DNA from 4 places in the Rahnella sp. Larv3_ips genome. Region 1 is predicted to be linked to each of the others. Evidence: predicted binding sites of a transcription regulator. Region 1 holds the regulator's gene; each other region holds the start of a gene.
What was found. Region 1 encodes CRP, which controls carbon source genes, mostly activating them, when cyclic AMP is high. Its sites were predicted from a motif close to ATGTGANNNNNNTCACAT; they were not measured.

Region 1 (2,209 bases):
CACTTCTTCCGGCTGATGCAGGCTGACGGTAATGTGCTCCTGCAAATCCAGCGCCACCTGAAAACGCTGAAACAGCCGCTTGTAGTGATGATGATGTCCGTGCTGCGGCAGCATGTGCAGCTGCTGATAAAGCAGGGCGATAAGATCGATGACCTGTTGCTGGCGCTTGAGCAGCGGCGGCAACGCGGTTTCAGGGTCGGTATGCTGCGTCAGCAGGCTGTATTTGGCTTCGAAATAATCCGCCAGTTGCAAATACAGCTGACTGAGGGTTTCGCGCATCGGTTGTTCTTTTGATATGCGAAACCACGCCCAGTTAAACAGGCCGTACCAGGCGGTGCCTGCGGCAAACAGCGCGGGTGCCTGCCACATCGGCCTGACGCCCACCATGCTGAGGGTAAAGATGGTCGCTACCAATGCACCGGGCAACAGACGCGCATGGAGCGGGCTGATTTCGCCGGTGACGCCAAGTAATAATGCCAGCGACAGCATGATCAGCGGCAGCGGGAGGTGCCACCCGGTCAGCATCACTTGCAGCAGAATGCTGCCCAGCGCAAACAGAGCACCACCAATAATGAGACGTTTAAAAAAGCGTTTGTGGGGAGTATCAAGACCGGCGACGTTACAGCAGGCAGGGCAGAGGGAAAACAACAGGCCCATTTGCAGATTCCCAAACAGCCAGCAGATGCCGACCGGCAGACATAACACCAGCGTCTGACGCAGTGCATAGTTCACTTCGGGATGATAAAACAGCCTTCGCCATAGCGTCATGGATGAAGCTTAGCCCATAAAAAAGGCGCGACAGTAAGCTGTCGCGCCTTTTTTTGAGGGATTAACGTGTGCCGTAAACGACAATCGTTTTACCGTGTGCGGAGATCAGGCTCTGATCTTCCAGCATCTTGAGAATGCGGCCGACGGTTTCACGGGAGCAACCGACGATCTGACCGATTTCCTGGCGGGTAATTTTAATCTGCATCCCGTCCGGGTGGGTCATGGCATCTGGCTGTTTGGCCAGATTCAATAAGGTCTGAGCGATACGGCCCGTTACGTCGAGGAAAGCAAGGTTACCGACTTTCTCTGACGTCATTTGCAGACGGTTTGCCATCTGCGCGGAGAGGCGCATCAAAATGTCCGGGTTAACCTGAATCAGCTGGCGGAATTTTTTATAAGAAATTTCAGCCACTTCGCAGGCAGTTTTAGCACGTACCCAGGCACTGCGTTCCTGACCTTCTTCGAAGAGTCCCAGCTCGCCGATGAAGTCACCTTGGTTAAGGTAGGAAAGTATCATCTCTTTGCCTTCTTCATCTTTAATCAGGACGGCAACCGACCCTTTCACGATGTAGTACAGCGTTTCGGCTTTTTCACCCTGGTGAATCAGCGTACTTTTAGAAGGATACTTATGTATATGACAGTGAGACAGGAACCATTCAAGTGTCGGGTCTGTTTGTGGCTTGCCGAGAACCATTTGCTATTATCCTCTGTTATTATCGCTGCCCAAAATCACAGGGCTCAGAGTTCCCTGTACGGCGTCTGAATATTAATGCGCCCTATCAGCATGTAACTCACCAGAAATGCTGCAAGCGGATGTCGGAGTGAAACAGCCTGTTAATTGCTGTTATCACCTTGGGTTCTGTTCTTAAACCGCGAAAACCGTCACCGCAATTTACTGGAAAGTATGTTTCGGCTTTGTTTGTAACACAGGTTTGCAATGCTGTCTTGTGTTGTCTCGCTTCAGCATGATGGCGATCGGGTTACGTTGCCAGTTTTTAGGTGAAAGGGTACTCTGGGGTGAAAATTTGATGAATAAGAACGCCAGGAGATAAGCAAATGCACGCACGCGTAAAATGGGTGGAAGGTCTGACGTTTTTAGGTGAATCCGCGTCGGGTCATCAGGTTTTAATGGACGGGAATGCCGGTGATAAAGCACCGAGCCCGATGGAAATGTTGCTGATGTCCGCGGGTGGCTGTAGCGCGATCGACGTGGTGTCGATTTTGCAAAAAGGCCGCAGCGATGTCCGTGACTGTGAAGTGAAACTGACGTCAGAACGTCGCGAAGAAGCACCGCGTTTGTTCACACACATCAATCTGCACTTCATCGTCACCGGTAAAGACCTGACCGACAAGGTTGTGGAGCGCGCCGTCAGCCTGTCAGCTGAGAAATATTGTTCCGTTTCTCTGATGCTGGGCAAAGCCGCCTCGATCACCCACAGTT
Region 2 (2,209 bases), on a different contig from region 1:
GTGTTCCTGCGAAAAGAAAACGACTGAGGATAATTTTGCGGTACGTATTGCGACACTTTGCTCTCCAAAAACAAATGAAATTGCTTCAATCTTTCTGTGCCTTGCAAGATTCGTTCTCACTTAGAGCATGACTCTACACAATTTTCCATTTGTTAAGACGATTTGAAAATTATCAGAACCCCGATACCGGCGCCAATTAATTTTGCAAATTTGTTACGCAATTCTCTTTTATACGTTACTAAGCTTTTGAGCGCCCAAGATACCTACACCGTGAAACAGCAGGTAACTTGCTGTTTAAACTCATCTTAAATGCAATTTACAGGTCCGAAATCTCCTGCGAGGTTGCTCAAGAACTCGACTGACACAATCAGTTAACATTCTGACGATTTCAAGGATAAAGCCCTGTTAACTGCTGTGTTAACACTAATAACATCTCGATACGGCCTGCACAAGCCTTACAGAATGATGTGGATAAATTAACGGCAATACGGGCAGTAAAGGAGGGGTTTTAGCAAAAAAATAGCTAAGTTTATTAGAAGAAATGAAGGCTTGGATTCAAAAGAAGTCTGAGAAGGGAGTTTACGCCACATTAGGGTGCAAATGCTCTTATTTACACCATTAGCTGCACTATATTAATGCATTCGATTATAAGCAGACGTAATAATTATCACGAAATCACGTTTATGATCTCGTGATAATTTGGCTGCGTATTGATTAGAGAAGGCCGGGGAAAATAGCTTTGATTCCCGTCACAATAAATTCGATGCCCAAAGACATCAGTAACAACCCCATGATTCGGGTAATCACGTTGATGCCCGTCTGCCCCAGTAAACGAACCAACAGCGGTGCCGCACGGAACAGAAGCCAGCAACAAAAGGCAAAGAAGATGATCGCCAGCGTAAGACCCAGCAGATTCTGCCAGCCGTTATAGCGGGAACTCCAGACAATCGTAGAACTGATTGCCCCTGGCCCTGCCATCAAGGGTAATGCCAAAGGCACTACACCGACATTTTCACGGATCGCAGTTTCCGACTTCTCTTGTTTGTTCTGCTTATCTTCACCGAGCTTGCCGCTGATCATCGACATCGCAATGGTCACAACCAGAATGCCGCCTGCGATGCGGAATGAATCAATGGAAATCCCAAACAGATGCAGAATGGCATCGCCGAGGAACAACGCTGTCGACAATATAATGGCGACGGATAAGTTAGCCGTCATGTTGGTCTTATTACGACCGGCGGCAGCCTGATAGCTGGTCATACTAATGAAGACAGGCAGGATCCCTACCGGGTTAACCAGCGCGAACAACCCGACGAAAAATTTGATATAGCCTGAAAAATCTAATAAAGATTGGCTCACGCAGAACTCCGCACAAATTGCCAGTAGATGAAGGTCTTGATGGGGCGCTAATGTACTGGAATTGCAAAGATGGCGCCACGTCGTTTCATGGTATTTATCACCAGAATTTCATTAAAAAGCAGTGAATGACACTTTTGTTAAAAAAGTGTAATATTACTGCCTCAAAAAGCCGTTAAGTTGTAGATAGTTTCCACTTTTTTGATAATCATTCTTATTAAACCCCAGCTGAAAGGAGTCAGCATTGGTGTTTAGTGATCCAGATCAAATTCCCTCTGCCTACAAATAGGTAAGCTTTGCGCATAGTCACTCACCGGTACTTGCGAACACTCTCTGAGATAAACGTTCACAAAATGGCGCGGAATGACAATTTATCTACTCTGGGTGCTACACGACTGAAAGCTCTTTGAGCAAATAAAGAGACAGAGATAACACATTGAGAACAGTAGTAATAATTACTTTCTCACAGTGGAGGATAGCAAGGCTATACTCATCTCTGGCAGGTTATTTACTAAAAGAGTTTAACTTTATCAGGAGAGCATTATGGCTGTAACAAATGTCGCTGAACTGAACGCACTCGTTGCCCGAGTGAAAAAGGCACAACGTGAATACGCCAACTTCAGTCAAGAACAAGTAGATAAGATCTTCGCCGCCGCCGCCCTGGCTGCTGCTGATGCTCGAATTCTGCTGGCAAAACTTGCTGTTGAAGAATCCGGTATGGGTATCGTCGAAGACAAAGTGATCAAAAACCACTTCGCCTCTGAATATATCTACAACGCTTATAAAGATGAAAAAACCTGTGGCATCCTCGGTCAGGATGACACCTTCGGTACCATCACTATCGCAGAGCCAA
Region 3 (2,209 bases), on a different contig from region 1:
CCATCGCCCACTGCATGCCGGTGGCACGATCGCCGGGAGCGATAAAATCAGCCAGCGGCAGGATGAGTGCAGTCCCCATTGCGCCACCGATAGGAGCAATCGCAAAGCGCCAGGACTGGAGTGACAGGTTGTCCTGCGGGTCTGCGGTAATTGCTGCCCCTAACGAACAGTAAGGAATATTGATTGCCGTATACATGATCGTCATGAAGATATAGGCCAGCACCGCGTAAACAATTTTCGCCGTTTGTCCGAAGTCAGGTGTGGAATACACCAATACGCAACTCACGGCAAAAGGCACACAAATAATCAGTAACCAGGGGCGGAAACGTCCCCAGCGACTTTTCGTCTGATCGGCAATTGCGCCCATTATCGGGTCAGTAATCGCATCAAGTATGCGTACCACCAAAAATAGCGTGCCCATCACGGCGGGAGAAAGCCCGTAAATATTTGTATAAAAGTAAGCCAGAATAGCGACAGAGGAATCAAAAACGATATGGCTTGCCGCATCACCTAATCCAAAACCCAGCTTTTCTTTGTTGGTGATCCTTTCAGTTAACGCTGACATGCATTCACCTTAATTTTTAAATTAGAATTCCTTTGTCTTTATAATTCCTGGCATTGAGGCGGGATATTCTGATATTTCACTTATGTTTTATGCTTTTAATCAAATGTGACGCAGGCACGGCTTATTCCTGCTTTTTGTAATAAAAAAAATTAATATATTCGAGCCGCATCACATTTAAGGGAGAAAACCAAAAAACATAAGTTGGATGGCGGTTTCGGCAATTGTTGTGTTTGCTTTGCGCTACCAGTATTGATGGTCAGAAAACATATCCGCGCCGTCGTGCGGATGGCAACACTTACAAGGGGAAAGCATGTCTGCCATTTATAAGGATGCCCACCGTCCGGTGCCTGAACGTGTCGCCGATTTGCTGGCACAAATGACGCCAGAAGAGAAATTCGCACAGATGCACGCGTTCTGGCTGATATTGTCCGCCGCGGGCGATCATCGCGAGCGCACCGATCTGAGCGATGAATTCGCCGGCGTCACTCAACAGGCGGCGCTCAGCGAACGCCTTAAACGCGGGATCGGGCAGATTACCCGTCCGCTGGGAACGCATATTGTCGAACCCAAAGAAGGGGTTCGCGCCCTTAATCGTCTGCAAAGAACCTTAATGGAAGAAACCCGTTTGGGTATTCCGGCTTTATTTCATGAAGAATGTCTGGTCGGTTTACTTTGCAAAGATGCCACTCTGTTTCCTTCGTCGCTGAACTACGCCTCCACCTGGGATCCGGCGTTGATGCAACGTATCGCTGCCGCCATTGGCGATGAAGCCCGCAGCACCGGTTGCCGTCAGGGGTTAGCGCCGGTACTGGATGTCTCCCGCGACGTACGCTGGGGGCGGACTGAAGAGACGTTTGGGGAAGACCCCTACCTGACGGGTGTGATGGCGACCCGTTTTGTGCGGGGTTTACAAGGTGAAAAACGCGATGTGCTGGCGACGCTGAAACACTATGTCGGGCACTCTTTCAGCGAAGGGGCGCGCAACCATGCGCCGGTGCATCTGGGGTTTAGTGAGCTTAATGACACCTTTCTCCTGCCGTTTGAAATGGCAGTGAAACTGGCAAATGCCGGTTCAGTCATGCCTGCCTATCACGATATTGATAATCAGCCCGGCCACTCAGATGCCTTCCTGATGACGACGCTGCTACGCGAAGAATGGGGCTTTGACGGTCTGATAGTGGCGGATTATGGCGGCATCAGTCTGCTGCACCAGCATCATGGTATCAGCCGCAACGCCACAGAATCCGCCGCGCTGGCTTTTAACGCCGGTCTGGATATCGAGCTGCCGAAAGATGACTGCGCACGCCATCTTGCGCAAGCCGTTGAACAGGGTCTGATCTCCATGGCAAAAATCGACGAGATCGTCGGACGCGTTCTGCAGGAGAAATTCCGTCTGGGGCTGTTTGAGCACCCTTATACTGATGAAAATGCCATTGCGCTGCAAAGACCCGAAACCCGTAAACTGGCGTATGAAGCCGCAGTGAATTCCATCACGATGCTGGAAAATAATGGCGTTTTGCCGTTGGCTGGCCAGCAACGGCTCGCGGTCATCGGGCCGACGGCCGATGATCCGCTGGCGCTGCTCAGCGGCTACAGTTTTCCGGTTCATCTGATCATCAGTGATATGCAGGACAGCGCGTCGCA
Region 4 (2,209 bases), on a different contig from region 1:
ATGTCGTTAACAGTCAAAAATGCAGTTCCTTTTTTCATGAAAGCGGAGACGGAATGAAAGACAGTATTCCAGATTCACTATTAACATGACCTTAACAGATCACCGGCAATGGGCAAAAAAATGGGCCGCCAGAGGCAGCCCATCAGGGTGATATCTTGTTTGAGAACGGTAAAATCAGACCAGGCGGCGGGCGGCTTCTACCACGATCTTAACCGCGTGGCTTTCTGTCTTTTTCATGGTTTCTGCATCAGGAATTTCCTGCTGCGTACGGTTCACAATGACACCGGCAACCATACCTGCACGCAGGCCCTGGCTTGCACACATGGTCAGCAGGGTGGCAGATTCCATTTCATAGTTCATGACGCCCATTTCCTGCCACTCTTTCATCGATTCTTTAAAGCGACGAACCACGCGGCCAGAGTAAGTATCATAACGCTCCTGGCCCGGGTAGAAGGTGTCAGAAGACGCGGTCACGCCGATGTGAGTTTGTGCACCCACGGATTCAGCCGCAGCAACCAGCGCAGTGGTACAGGCGAAATCGGCCACTGCCGGGAATTCCATCGGTGCAAAGTGCAGGCTCGCGCCATCAAGGCGAACGGCGGCGGTGGTGACCAGCACATCGCCCACACTGATGTGTGGCTGGATGGCACCGGTAGTACCGACGCGCAGGAAGGTACGGATGCCGAGCTGTGCCAGTTCCTCAACCGCGATAGAGGTGGAAGGACCCCCGATACCGGTTGAGCAGACAATCACAGATTTGCCGTCAAGCTCAGCGCGCCATGAGGTAAATTCGCGGTGGGAAGCCAGGCGAACCGGGTTCTCCATCAGTTTGGCAATCTTCTCAACGCGCTCAGGGTCGCCGGGTACAATCGCCAGCGTCGCGCCGTTTAAATCTTTTTTGGCCAGGCCAAGATGGAAAACTTCAGGCTGAGACATAACAAACTCCTCTGTGTGTAAGGTCATAAATTGGCAGGAGGAACACCCGGCAACTGTACTGAACATTGTGACGTTATTTCGTGATGGCCGTCACTATGATGTAACAACAAGAATAACGCATACATTTAATTTGTGATGACAGTCACAAATAACAGCGCAAAAGACGAATTTTTAAACGGTCTGTTTTCGTGGCAGGCATAAAAAAGCAGGCATTGCCTTATAACAAGGCTCTGCCTGCCGGGTGCGGGTTAACCTGTCAGGCAGGAACAGAATCTGCCGCAGCGCTGCGTGACCAGATCCGGTGTTTCGCTAAGTTTTTCACAAAGGCTTTCAGCAAGGCACCTTCCGCTTTTTCGCCTTCAATGATCCCCTCTTCCGCCACATCATCTTTAAGCCCCAGCAATGATTTGAAGCGTCGCGCATCACCGCTCAGGCCAATAACTTTCAGATGCTTATAGGCTTCAAGGACGTAATGCCGCGCATCCCCACTCATCAGCAATGCGTCGATATGCCCGTGCGGCACAATCACTGCGTCAACCGTGATCGACGGCGAACCGGCAAACGTGGCATCAATCGGCAATGTCGAACCATCATCGGCCGTGACCGTGCCTAAATGGCTGGCCAGCAGTTTAGGGTGAACGCCAACGGCCTGAAGCGCCTGCAAGGTTTCCAGCACATCCGCTGCATTGACACCGTCACCTAATAACAGCGCAACCTGGCGCCCTTTGATCACGCCTTTGCCACTGGCATACAGGCTGAGAGAAGGATCGCTTTCCAGACCATTTACCGGTTTTGGCGGTTTGATTTTCAGCGTGTCCGGCGAAAGCGTAATGCCGACATTTTTCGCCACTTGTTGGGCCAGAGACTGATCGACGCGGGCCAGTAAATCAACAACACGTTCGCGGATGTAAGGCCGCACAACTTTGGATAACTCAAACGAGAAAGCGCCTGCGATATGCTCCTGCTCCACCGGCGTCTGACTTAGCCAGAACAGGCGCGGCTGCGCATAAAACTCGGCAAACGATTCACTGCGCTGGCGGACTTTTTCCGCATCAATGCGTTCAGGATAGCTTTCAAACCCGCCGCCCGATGCTGCCGGAGGGGTTTCTCTCGGCCAGTTATTGTTAATGGAATTCGGCTCATAGTTCGCCGGATTGGTATCAACATCCTGGCGGTGCATGCCGTCACGCTGGAAATTGTGGTACGGACAGGTTGGCCGGTTAATCGGAATTTCGTGGAAATTTGGCCCGCCCAGACGGCTGATTTGCGTATC

Region 2: the regulator CRP is predicted to act here: its motif matches at 1,609-1,626, upstream of ED901_RS07795 (YchE family NAAT transporter).
Region 3: the regulator CRP is predicted to act here: its motif matches at 722-739, upstream of ED901_RS09130 (glycoside hydrolase family 3 N-terminal domain-containing protein).
Region 4: the regulator CRP is predicted to act here: its motif matches at 1,067-1,084, upstream of udp (uridine phosphorylase).

Annotation. Positions count from the first base shown of each region.
Region 1 covers NZ_MJIB01000021.1:667,924-670,132, forward strand. Annotated here, with positions in the region: gene ED901_RS22545 (YccS/YhfK family putative transporter) at 1-768, opposite strand, end outside; gene crp (cAMP-activated global transcriptional regulator CRP) at 830-1,462, opposite strand; gene ED901_RS22555 (OsmC family protein) at 1,825-2,209, shown strand, end outside.
Region 2 covers NZ_MJIB01000004.1:1,202,057-1,204,265, forward strand. Annotated here, with positions in the region: gene ED901_RS07795 (YchE family NAAT transporter) at 715-1,359, opposite strand; gene adhE (bifunctional acetaldehyde-CoA/alcohol dehydrogenase) at 1,900-2,209, shown strand, end outside.
Region 3 covers NZ_MJIB01000005.1:92,778-94,986, forward strand. Annotated here, with positions in the region: gene ED901_RS09125 (glycoside-pentoside-hexuronide (GPH):cation symporter) at 1-565, opposite strand, end outside; gene ED901_RS09130 (glycoside hydrolase family 3 N-terminal domain-containing protein) at 876-2,209, shown strand, end outside.
Region 4 covers NZ_MJIB01000013.1:123,556-125,764, reverse strand. Annotated here, with positions in the region: gene ED901_RS16445 (DedA family protein) at 1-38, opposite strand, end outside; gene udp (uridine phosphorylase) at 175-936, opposite strand; gene katE (catalase HPII) at 1,193-2,209, opposite strand, start outside.